DNA from 3 places in the Paenibacillus sp. 7523-1 genome. Region 1 is predicted to be linked to each of the others. Evidence: riboswitches for the same ligand, from Rfam matches in the RefSeq annotation. Region 1 holds a riboswitch; each other region holds the start of a gene.
The links. Region 1 has a riboswitch for thiamine pyrophosphate ahead of thiC (phosphomethylpyrimidine synthase ThiC). Riboswitches for the same ligand answer to the same signal wherever they lie in the genome.
Positions count from the first base shown of each region.

Region 2: it holds a riboswitch for thiamine pyrophosphate, as region 1 does, so the genes downstream of both, CHH60_RS24465 (ABC transporter substrate-binding protein) here and thiC (phosphomethylpyrimidine synthase ThiC) in region 1, are expected to answer to the same signal.
Region 3: it holds a riboswitch for thiamine pyrophosphate, as region 1 does, so the genes downstream of both, CHH60_RS21230 (ABC transporter ATP-binding protein) here and thiC (phosphomethylpyrimidine synthase ThiC) in region 1, are expected to answer to the same signal.

Region 1 is NZ_NPBR01000030.1:45,021-49,162, reverse strand. It holds gene thiC (phosphomethylpyrimidine synthase ThiC) at 1-1,308, opposite strand, end outside; TPP riboswitch at 1,662-1,775, opposite strand; gene CHH60_RS27575 (IclR family transcriptional regulator) at 1,898-2,641, opposite strand; gene CHH60_RS27570 (alpha/beta hydrolase) at 3,003-4,028, shown strand.
Region 2 is NZ_NPBR01000024.1:201,833-205,974, forward strand. It holds gene CHH60_RS24455 (MFS transporter) at 1-333, shown strand, start outside; gene CHH60_RS24460 (VOC family protein) at 756-1,142, shown strand; TPP riboswitch at 1,343-1,455, shown strand; gene CHH60_RS24465 (ABC transporter substrate-binding protein) at 1,664-2,704, shown strand; gene CHH60_RS24470 (MTH1187 family thiamine-binding protein) at 2,964-3,254, shown strand; gene CHH60_RS24475 (ABC transporter permease) at 3,254-4,012, shown strand; gene CHH60_RS24480 (ABC transporter ATP-binding protein) at 4,056-4,142, shown strand, end outside.
Region 3 is NZ_NPBR01000020.1:1,749-5,890, forward strand. It holds gene thiM (hydroxyethylthiazole kinase) at 1-87, opposite strand, end outside; gene CHH60_RS21220 (ABC transporter substrate-binding protein) at 138-1,205, opposite strand; gene CHH60_RS21225 (ABC transporter permease) at 1,295-2,107, opposite strand; gene CHH60_RS21230 (ABC transporter ATP-binding protein) at 2,094-2,855, opposite strand; TPP riboswitch at 3,025-3,127, opposite strand; gene CHH60_RS21235 (radical SAM/SPASM domain-containing protein) at 3,330-4,142, shown strand, end outside.

The sequences.
Region 1 (4,142 bases):
GAGTGTATAGAATGGTGCCTCCTTGCAGATCTCCATCTGAAGGTCGACATTCTCCTTAATCTTGTGCATCGGCACATGTCCTGGCCCCTCAATCATCACCTGCACATCGTGCTTCCACGCAATCTGTGTCAGTTCACCAAGCGTAGCAAGTTCAGCCATCTGGGCTTCATCATTGGCATCATAGATGCTGCCCGGGCGGAGTCCATCTCCGAGAGAGAAGGCTACATCATACCTTTTCATGATTTCACAGATTTCCTCAAAATGCGTATATAAAAAATTCTCCTGATGGTGTGCAAGGCACCATGCCGCCATAATGGAACCACCCCTTGAAACAATGCCAGTCATCCGTTTGGCCGTCATCGGTATGTAACGCAGCAGTACGCCTACATGGATTGTAAAGTAATCCACACCCTGCTCAGCCTGCTCAATGAGCGTATCCCGGTACAACTCCCAGGTGAGTGCCTCAGCTTCGCCATTCACCTTCTCCAGCGCCTGATATAGCGGCACCGTCCCGATCGGTACCGGGGAATTGCGGATAATCCATTCCCGAGTGGTATGGATATCCTTGCCCGTGGAAAGATCCATTACCGTATCGGACCCCCAGCGTACCGCCCAAGTCATTTTCTCCACTTCTTCTTCAATCGAAGAGGATACGGCAGAGTTGCCAATATTCGCGTTGATCTTCACGTGGAAATGACGTCCGATCAGCATCGGTTCGCTCTCTGGATGATTGATATTCGATGGCAGAATGGCCCTTCCGCTCGCCAGCTCCTGCCGGACGAATTCCGGCTCCACGCCCTCACGGATAGCAGCAAACTCCATCTCAGGCGTAATGATGCCCTGCCTCGCATAGTGCATTTGGGTGACACAGCGTCCGGATTGTGCACGCAGCGGTTTGCCGCGGAGGCCTGGATATTCTTCAGCTCCGGTTCTCTTGCCTCCAGGCTTCAGCCCGTTATCCTCCGGTTTGACGGTGCGTCCCTGGTACGCTTCTACATCGTTTCGTTCCGTGATCCATTGTGCACGCAAAGCTGGCAGGCCTGCCCGGATATCGGCGTGAAATCCGGGATCCGTCATAGGGCCGCTCGTATCGTACACGCGCAGCGGCTCGTTATGCTCCACCCCTTGGGGTGTATTCGTGTCATGAAGGGCAATTTCACGCTCGGGTACGGCAATGTCCGGACGCGAGCCCTGAATGTAAACTTTGCGGCTGCCGGGAAACGGTTGGACCCGTTCAGCAGCCACTGTTCCCTTTTCCAACCCCTGCCCTACATGTTCCTGTGCTGTTGTTCTGTTGTTTGTGCTCATCGCTACCTCTGCCTCCTCGTTGATTGTCCCATGGATGGGCCAGTTTGATTGCTCATGCACCCGTTCCATATCATCCACGCATAGGCAAGAAAAGAGCGGCCAACTTCCGAAGAAAGAACATTACAGCGGCATAGCACAGACAGAATCTGGCACAGGCATAAGTGGGTTACACCCAACTCAGCTCCCCCGCAAAAGAAGATAATCCCCTCTGCTGCGAATGATCGCTTGACGCTGTAAATAAAAAAAGCCGGTTCCCGAGGGAACCGGCTTATGTCCATCACCCATAACAAGCCTGATGCCAAGCTCCCACAAGTGGAGACATGCCAAAGGCTGGATTATGCAGGTGTTCGTGGTTATATCGCCGATTACTTCCCTACGCTGGTATGATCCAGATCAGGTGCAAAGGGTCCGGAATCTCATGCGATCCCGTCTCAGTCCGGACAATTCGGACTCCCCCAGTAACGTTAACAGTTGCGGTATGTGTACCGCAGTTTCATATTCAATTCATTCCAGCCCCGCTGGGCTGTCCATTACAGACTAGCGCAAGCTCATCAGAAAAACAACCCTTTATCTTCCATTGCATGCCGGATCAGGACAACATGAGGCCCATCTGCGCGGCTGCTTCCTTCAGTACAGGTGCATATTCGTGCAAAGTTTCCTGGGACAGGCGGCTAACGGGACCCGATACGGATAGCGCAGCAGCAATATTCCCCTTTCGATCCATAATGGGAACCGATACTGCAGCCGCTCCAGGCTCACGTTCTTCGTAGCTGGTCGCATACCCATTCTCCCGGATATCGCCCATCTGGGCCAGATAAACTTCGGGATCGATAAATACGGGCCATTCGGGGCCATTCATCAGCTCCTCCCGGTCTTCTTCCGTCGCAAATGCCATGAGTACCTTGCTGGAAGCCCCTACGGATAGAGGAAGACGTACACCAACCGGAGCCACCCGCCGGATGGCCTGATCACTCTGAACAGCCTGAATACGGATACGCTCACTGCCATCCCGCAGGTACAGACTGACCGTCTCACCCAAACGATCTCTGAGCCGCTCCATCGCTGGAAGCAGCAAAATAGCAGGGTCATCACTACGGGACATATGAGCAGACAGCTCCCAGATTCGAATGCCGAGCCTGTATTTCTCAGTGGCCGCATCGCGAATGACGAATCCCTTCTCCTCCAGCGTCGCCATCAGACGATGAACCGTACTTTTGTGCAAACCAATCTGGCTCGCAATTTCCGTGAGTCCAAGATCGCTCCGTGTGGTAAAACATAATAATATATCCAGCGCCCGTTCTACAGCCCGGACGGTTAATTTGCGGTCTTCCATGGCATAAAGCCCTCCTCATGTTTCATCACATGAAACTTGGTTACATAAATTATATGAGAAACGATCTCATCTGTAAACTAAAATGAGCCAAATCATGACGATAAGAAGTGTAAATATTTTCTTTTTATAAGACTAAACCCCCTGCAATTTGCACCATCAGGAAATGTTACCCATATATCTTTTGGACTATATAACAATTGCGTAACAAATGCCTCCAATCAATTGACTTTGACTATATGGAAACATACGATAAAGATATAAAAGCAAGACTTTGCTGCACATGCCAGCAAGGACTCCACGACATACTATCTGATCTGAACTCGTTGTTATCTTCAATTGATCTTAATAAGGAGGGGCAATCATGTTTCCGACATCCCAGAGCGAAGCCCCGCTGCAAACGAAAGTGTCCGATCTGCCTTCTTCGTTATCACCGAGGCTGATCCGGTTCAAACATATTATCGTAGCGTTGCTGCTCTCCGTTGTATTTTTTCTGCTCTTTTGTTTCATCGCCTTACACGGCTATATTGCCTGGGTATTATCCAACCCGACCGTAGCTCCCGTGTTCTCCAATCCCATGCAGGCCAAGAACATGAAATACGAGGACATCACGTTCCCGGCAGCAGATGGCAGCCGTACGATGCAGGGCTGGTATATCCCCGCAGACACAGATGTCAACAAAACCATTATCTTCAGTCATGGATATGGGGCCAATCGGGAGGAAACCTGGGTTCCCATGTATGACCTCGCTCACTATGCCCACCAGCTCGGGTTCAATGTCGTGATGTTCGACTATGGTTTCGCCTCACAGGTGAACAAGGCAGTCGCTACAGGAGGCAAAGCCGAGTCCCAGCAATTGCTTGGTGCCATTCAGTTCGCCAAGCAGCGCGGTGCTCAGGAGCTTGTCGTCTGGGGATTCTCAATGGGCGCAGGCACAGCATTACAGACTGGGCTGCTAACCGAGAACGTGGATGCCATGATTCTCGACAGCACCTTCCTGCTGGAGCCGGATACACTGTATCACAACATTCATAACCAGATTGATCTGCCGCGACAACCTACTTTGCAGATCATGAATCTGTTATTCCCGGTTCTGAATGGCACCGGATTACAGCAGATTCCGTATCAGGAAGTCAAAAAGAAAGACTATCCGTTCCCGATCTTCTTCATTCACGGGACGGAGGATGAGAAGGCTCCATATCCAATTGCCGAGCTTCTCGCCGCCAACCAGACGAACACCTACTCAGAGGAATGGATCGTTCAGGACGCGCATCATGAGCTGATCTTCCGGGAACATCCGAAGGAGTATCTCCGCCGTGTCTCTACGTTCCTGAGTCATGTGACGAAGACAAGCAGCGATGATGTGGAAAATACCAATACCGGAGAATAGAATCTTCCGGTGATCAGAGCCCCTATGGGGCTCTTTTTTTATGCACACATAGGACAACATGGCAGGAGAATATACTTTTGGGACGATTATAAATGGTTAATCACACCGTATCCC
Region 2 (4,142 bases), on a different contig from region 1:
GTGCTGCTTATGGCCATTTTCCCGTTTACCAGCCAGATCTGGTCTGCTTTTCTAATTATTCTCCTGCTTGGACTGGCGTTTTCCGGAGTTTTCTCCATTGCTCTTGTTTTTGCTAGCAAAATGCTGCCAGGAACAGAAGAGTCTACACCCAGTATCCTGATTGCATCTGGCGGGGTCGGAGGGGCCATTCTGCCTCTGCTTACCGGTTGGAGTCTGGATCATCTGGACGTTAATCAATCCACATGGATGCTTGCGCTATTTACTGCAGGTCTGCTTGTGATCAGCCTGGTTGCTTATCAGTGGCAGAACAGACAACGTGCAACTTCCCTTTGATTACCGTATTGCGTTCGTATTAAATTATAAATTCACCAATTTAGATATTCTATAATGTAGCTATAATGTAAAGTGGCTCCGAGGCATATGCTTCGGAGCCCTTTTTGCTTCAATAATCGTAATGTAGACTGAAACTAATGCAGTTCAATGGTCTACAACTTGATTGCCCAGGAAATAGTTTGCGGTAGGTTATTTCATTTCTGGAGTATAAAATAGTGGTATTAATTAATGAATTACATTCAGCAGGCCAATAATGAGAAGCTCTCTGTTTACTCTGCCAATTATAAAGATCGCGAATATCTCAACATAAGTGAACATTCTAAGAATTCAAAATTAAATCATATTTGACAACTCGGAATTAGGAATCTATCATATCCCTTAATATGTAAGAAACTTTTTTTAAAACTTGGGAGGTTTTCATGATGGGTTTTCAAAAGCGTATTGACCACATCGGTATTGCTGTACGTGATCTGGAGACAACACTGCGTTTCTATACGGAGATTGTAGGACTCGAATTGAAAGACCGGGTAACTCACACGAACGGTGTCATTCAACTCGCTTTCCTTGGCTTCAATGGTAGTGATGAAACGGAGATTGAGTTAATTCAGGGATACAGTGATAAGCTGCCTTCCGAAGGAACGGTGCACCATTTCGCCATCCACGTGGAAGACCTTGATGCGGAATATAAGCGTATCCAGGCTACAGAGGCCGAGTTTATTGATGGGGAGATCATTACGCTGCCCAACGGCTATCGCTATTTCTTCATCTATGGACCAGAGAAGGAATGGATTGAGTTTTTCCAGCGCTAATTATGTGTTCAAAATCAAAGTACAGTTAAACAACACCTATCCACCTTCCTTCAAACAAAGATCGATTCCGATCTATCTTATCCTTTCTGATATTTGATACATTCTCACAAGTATATCGCGCTTGGCTATTCCATCCAGTTCCTGACTGGACACATTCCGGCCTCTGGCCTATAATTACACCTAGTAATGCCCGTAACTTCATAGTTTCCCAGGGGAGTCGGAATTGGCCGGCTGAGAGTGTATCCCATCAAGATACTAACCCTTAGACCTGATCTGGATCATGCCAGCGTAGGAATCGGAGTATATCGAATTGGCCCAGCCATGTGCTGCAGCCACCTCTCTAACGCCTGCACGCGTCCCGGATTACGGGGCGCTTTTTTTGATGGTATCTTTTTGACACAAAAAGTACGTCATCCGGATCATAGCTGGTATAAATCGAAGGATTTATGCACCATGCTTGGATATGAAGCCAAGGAGTACCCCGCGCCACTGGCCGGACCATATGAAGGAGAGAAAACAAGATGAGATGGCGTAAAATGATCGGACTCCTGCTCTTGTGTGTGACACTGGTCACCGTCGCTGCATGCGGCAGCCAAGAAGCAGCACCTGCAGGACAAAGCGGCAGCAGCACCACTGAAAACAGCAGCGAAGGTGACAGCACAGCATTGAAGGATGTTAAGGTCGTGCTCGACTGGACACCCAATACTAACCACACCGGCCTGTATGCCGCCGTGGATCAAGGGTTTTATCAAGCAGAAGGCTTGAATGTCGAGATTGTGCAGCCAGGAGCCGGCGGTGCGGATACGATGGTAGCCTCAAATGAAGTTCCTTTTGGGGTAAGTTATCAGGAGAGTGTAACACAGGCCCGTACACAGGACGTTCCACTCGTCTCCATTGCAGCTGTCATTCAGCATAATACGTCTGGATTCGCCGCTCCGGTGGACCGAAACATCAAATCACCCAAGGATTTCGAAGGCAAATCCTATGGCGGCTGGGGATCACCCGTTGAAGAAGCGGTTATGCAATCCATTATGGAAGGCGAAGGCGCCGATGTGTCCAAAGTAAAAAATATCAATATGGGCGACGCCGACTTTTTTACCGCAGTGAAACGGGACATTGATTTTGCATGGATTTTCTATGCATGGACCGGCATTGAGGCCGAACTGCGGGGAGAACCCCTCGACATGCTGTATGTGAAGGATTATTCCGATGCGCTGGACTATTACACGCCTGTACTCGTGACGAACGAGCAGACCATTCAGAACGACCCAGAACTGGTGAAGGCATTTATGAAGGCTACTTCCGAAGGGTATCAATATGCGATTGATCATCCCGAAGAAGCTGCAAACATTTTAATCAAGGCTGTACCTGATCTCGATAAGGACCTTGTGGTGGCAAGTCAGAAATGGCTGAGCCCAAAATACAAGGATGACGCTCCGCGCTGGGGTGAGCAAAAACAGGAAGTGTGGCAGAACTACACGGACTGGATGTTCAGCAAAAAACTGCTGGATGAGCAGATCGATGTATCCCAAGCGTATACGAACGAATTTCTACCCCAATAAAATATAACTGTATAAGTCGACTTTTATGTACACCGGAACGAAGAGTGCTGAACCCATCTGTAGAAACAAAGTGGTCGCCTAAAAGCTTTCTGAAAGAAAGCTCCTTCGGAAGCATATGCTATCGCCGGATTTCCCCATTAAAAATGGAATCAAGAAATCCGGTGATAACAGCGATCGGAAGAGGGTGCTGCAATCGAAGTGGTAAAGTGTACATTCACGATGTTCTACTTACTCATCTCGAAAGGAGCCGTGATCTCTCATGGCAAGCACACTGCTTAGCATTCAAGTAATTCCCAAAACGCCGAATGGCGAAAATTCGTATCCTTATGTAGATCGGGCTATCGAAGTGATTCAACAATCTGGCTTGAAATATCAGGTCAATCCGCTCGACACCACAATGGAGGGTGAGCTGGAGGAACTGCTGGAAGTTGTCCGTAAAATGCATGAGGTGCTCGTGGAGGCTGGCAGTCCAAGCATCATCTCCCAGATCAAAATCGCCCACAGCCCGAACGGCTTCAGCATGGATACCCTGACGGAGAAATATCGCTAATGCATACGTACTTCAAAAGTGTATGGCCGCCCATTGTGGCGGTTATTCTCTTTATAGCCATATGGCAGGGCGCCGTATCCCTGTTTCATATTGAGAAATGGATGCTGCCCGCACCTTCCGACATCGCGCACGAAGCCGCTTCCCAAGCAGAACGTCTGGGCATGCATGCATGGGCGACCATTCAACTCACGTTAGTTGGCTTCGCGGCTGGCACGCTGGTTGGGCTGCTGGTCGCCATGGTGCTGCATCTGATTCCATTCCTGAAGTCTGCCCTGTATCCTTTACTTATCCTTAGTCAAAATATACCTACGATTGCGCTCGCTCCGCTCCTGCTGATCTGGTTCGGATTCGGACTGCTGCCCAAACTGATTACCATCATCCTGGTCTGCTTCTTCCCCGTTGCCGTCGCTGCCATGGATGGACTGACACGTACGGATGCCGCCATGATGAATTACATGCGCATGGCGGGAGCAAGACGCGGCCCAATTTTCTGGAAGCTGGAGCTCCCGCACGCACTGCCTTCCATCTTCTCCGGCGTCAAGATTGCCGCGACTTACAGCGTCATGGGTGCCATTATTGCCGAATGGATCGGAGCCGACAAAGGTATCGGATATTACATGATGCTTCAGAAGTCCGCTTACCGAACAGATCGTCTATTCGTTGCAATCATGATTATTGTCGCACTCAGCCTGCTGCTCTTCCTGTTCATTGCCCTGCTGGAGAAGCTGCTCGTTCGCTGGCGACCACAGAAGCGCTGATTCGCAGCAGAAGCACTATACAAGGTTAGGAAGTGAATGTGAGATGACACTCAAATATAACGAACAGGCACCACCTGCACCAGGCGGAAGCGCCGGAATTTCAACTCGAGAAGAATCACTCCGCACTGCT
Region 3 (4,142 bases), on a different contig from region 1:
ACCGTTGGCCGTAAAGGGAGCAACCACGAGGTTGGTGATATTGTGAACCAGTGGATTTTGAGTACGAACACGTGCTAGATATGACATTTGAAATTCCCTCCTGATAAGCCAATATTTTTTAGCAGCAACTGTACTTTTTATTTATCCTGCAAGTTGATAAACGCATCCACGGCCTGTACCGAATCCGGAATCAATTCACGTTGTACCAACCACATCCGCACGTTTTCCCAGGAGGAAGACTCCTGCCAGCCGAACGGGATACCTTCTTCAGTCATGAGCGGAAGCAGAATGTCCAGGCTCTTTGTTTCAATTTCCCGATCCAGCGGGGACGTCTCATTTTCGTGTGTGAGCAGGATGTTCAACGCTTCATCGGGATGCTCGGTCACATAGTTCTGACCTTCCTGGATCGCTTTGACGAAGCGGGTGAGCTGATCCTTCTTCGCCTCAATTCCCTCGTCGCTTGCCGTGAGAACGAGTTCGTAATAATCCGGCACGCCGTAATCGACGGGGTTAATTGACTTAACGGGATGACCTTCTTTCTCGAGAATCAACTGTTCATGATTGATAAAACCACCCATGATCGCATCGGCCTGACCGGAGGCCAGTGAAGGGATCAGATCGAAACCGACATCCACCAAATTCATGCGATCCGGATCACCGCCATCCTGACTAATCATCGTACGCACCATGGCTTCATATAGGGGAACGGAGGAATACCCTACCGTCAGTCCTTCAAGATCCTTGGGTGAGTTCACCCTCCCGTCCGTTTCTGTCAGCAGATGAACGAGTGGATGCCGAACGACAGCGGCAATGGATCGTACGGGGATGCCTTCTCCACGGGCTAGCAGAATTTGCGGCTGATAGCTCAGCGCCAGATCGACTTTGCCAGCGGCTACAAGTTTGAGCGCATCATTCGTATCGGCAGGCATCTGAATGTCCACATCGAGCCCTTGGTCTGCGAAGTATCCCTTTTCCTGAGCTGCGTATATAAAGGAATGGACTGCGTTCGGATACCAGTCAAGCATGATGGACAATGAATCATGGTCACCAGACGATGATCCGGTTGCTGTTGAATCTGTGCTCTGTACCTGGGGATCGGAATCGGACGATGATGGGTTCGCACCCGTATTGCCACAACCGCTGACGATCAGCAATAAACAGATGAGGGCAGGAAGCAGGATATGAATGAGTTTCTTTTTTCTCATGGATAAATGGGCCTCGTTTCGTTCATTTTTGTTTGGTTCCAATCGCTGATATGTTTCAAAGAGATCTACAGGAAGGAGCACGTGTTATCTCATTGCGATTGCCTTTTCATCGACTTTCCTCTGCCTGCATGGTCTGCATTCCGTTTCAATCCGAGGGTTCGCTCCAGCCAGGCTATATACACGAACAGTCCGATGCCCAGCAAGGATAACAGCAGAATGGAGGCAAACATGGCATCGGTATTCATGCTGCTGGACATTCTGCGGCTGAAATAACCAAGACCTTTGCTGCCTCCGAGCCATTCGCCAATGGTTGCGCCGACCACGCAGTACACCACCGACATCTTCAATCCTGAAAAGAAAGAGGGCAGCGCAAGAGGTACCTGAAGCTTGCGAAACAGATCCCACTTGCTTGCTCCCATGGTCATCAGCAGTTCGCGCTGTTCCGGGTCGCCTTGACGGAGACCATCATAGGTGCTGACCACAATCGGGAAGAATGCGATCAGAAATACCACAGCAACTTTGCTCCAGAGTGTGTAGCCAAACCACAGAATGAATACAGGAGACAGGGCAATCAGTGGAATGGTCTGGCTGATTACGATGAAAGGATACAGCGCCTTTTCAATCGAAGGGCTGAGGTGCATGCCCGCTGCCAGAGCGCTTCCGGCCACGATGGACAAGCCGAAGCCAACTGCTACCTCCATCAATGTGGCAGGTAGATGGGTTCCGAGGAGCAGACGCCGATGCTCAACTAGAGAACTTACTATCGATGTAGGTGCAGGGATAATGAAAGAAGGAACCCAGCCTAATCGAACGATGCATTCCCAGCTGGCAAGCATCAGGAGGAGAAGCGCAGCGAACAGGCCATAGCGGGCAAACCATCTGCTGACGTTAAAGCTTCGCATGTAATTGTTCCTCCAACCGTTGTCGCATCCGTATAAGATCCGGATCGTAGACCATGCCCGAATGTCTCGGACGGGGCAGAGGTACCGTCATGTCCAGCAGCTGCCGACCGCCAGGAGTGAGAAGGATAATCCGGTCACTTAATAACAGGGCTTCTTCGATATCATGCGTGATAAACAGTACCGTTTGGCGGAGGCTTTCCCACAATTCAAGCAGCCAGCGATGCATCTCCCGCTTGGTCATGGCATCGAGCGCGCCGAAGGGCTCGTCCAGCAGCATCAGCTGTCCTCCCGTCAGCAAGGTACGCAGCAGGGCGACCCGCTGCTTCATGCCGCCGGACAGTTCGTCCGGGTAGGCATGCTCATAGCCGGATAAGCCGAATCTGTCGAGTCCGGCCATAATGTCAGCTCGCAGCTTCACCTTGTCCTGCTTCCTCGGGGCAAGCTCCGAGGGAAGCAGACAGTTCTCCATAACCGTCCGCCAGGATAACAGCAAATCCTTCTGCGGCATGTAGGCAACCCGCCCGAGTCGCTGTCCTGGCGGCACCCCAGCAATTTCGATCGTGCCATCTGTGGGTTCAAGCAAGCCTGCCAGCAGCTTGAAGAGTGTACTCTTGCCCGACCCGCTGGAGCCGATCAGCGAGACGAATTCTCCCTTTTTTACACACATCGACACATTGGAGAGCACGGGGGAATGTCTCTGATCCGGAAAAGTGAAGGTCATGTTGTTAATCTGTACATCGTTGCTCATCTGGTTCCTTGACCCCCTTGGAATAAAAACTGCCTGAACGGAAATGCACGTTGTTTGCGATCTGTTGTAAGTAAACGCGAAAAAGCCCGCCCATTTCCGGAGAAATGAGTGGGCTTGTTAAGTTCAACCGACATTCATGTACATATGAATATGAAGAAAATCCGTTAACTGAAAGTCCGCTCCACTTCCCTCCGCTGGTATGATCCAGATCAGGTTCAAAGGGTCCGAATACATTCATTCGTCTCAGCCGCAAGGCTCCCCTAGTGCAATCGTTCAAAATATGCAGTTGTGTACACAGCATATATCACGTGCCCGCGAGATGTAAAGAGGGCTTAGTGACAAAAGTTAAACGTTAAACCCATTCGCGGATTTACCTTGGCTTCCTAACCCGATATAATGGTGATGGCACATATGGGCCGGATTACAAATGAGGGTGGGACTGTTCTCCCTCCTAAGCAGAATGGGGACCCCGAGTTGAAAACGTTCAAGAAAGTATATATTGAAATTACAAGCATATGTAACCTGGCATGCAGCTTCTGTCCGCAGACCAAGCGTGCCAAAGGATTCATTGACCCTGAAGTCTTCAACAATATATTGGATCAGATTAAGCCACATACCAAACACATTTATTTGCATGTCAAAGGGGAACCGTTACTTCACCCCAAAATTGATTTGTTACTGGATTCCGCACACGAGAAGGGATTCAAGGTAAACATAACAACGAACGGAACATTGCTGCCCAAGACCCAGCATAAGCTGCTTGGCAAACCGGCGTTGCGACAAATGAACTTCTCGCTGCACAGCTTCGACGGGCACGAGGGATCGACGGACCGTGAGGGTTACCTCAGCAACATTCTATCTTTTGCCCGGGAAGCTGTGAAACATAATGTGATCATCTCGTTCCGGCTCTGGAATCTGACGCAGGATAACTTCACGAATGCCCAGATGAATCGGAACCGGGAAACACTGGAGGTACTGGAGCGCGAGTTCAATCTGGATTTCCGCATTGAGGAAAAGGTGGTTCCAGGCAGCGGCGTCAAAATTGCGCCGAATGTCTATCTCAATCAGGACCACGAGTTCCAATGGCCAAGTCTGGATGCACCAGAGGATGATGGCAAAGGTTTCTGCCACGCGCTGCGCAGTCAGGCGGCCGTACTGGTGGATGGAACGGTTGTTCCGTGCTGCCTCGATGGCGAAGGTGTCATTAATCTCGGTAACGTCCATGAGAAGTCATTCTCGGAGATTGTCGAAGGTGAGCGGGCGAACAATCTGGTTTATGGTTTTTCC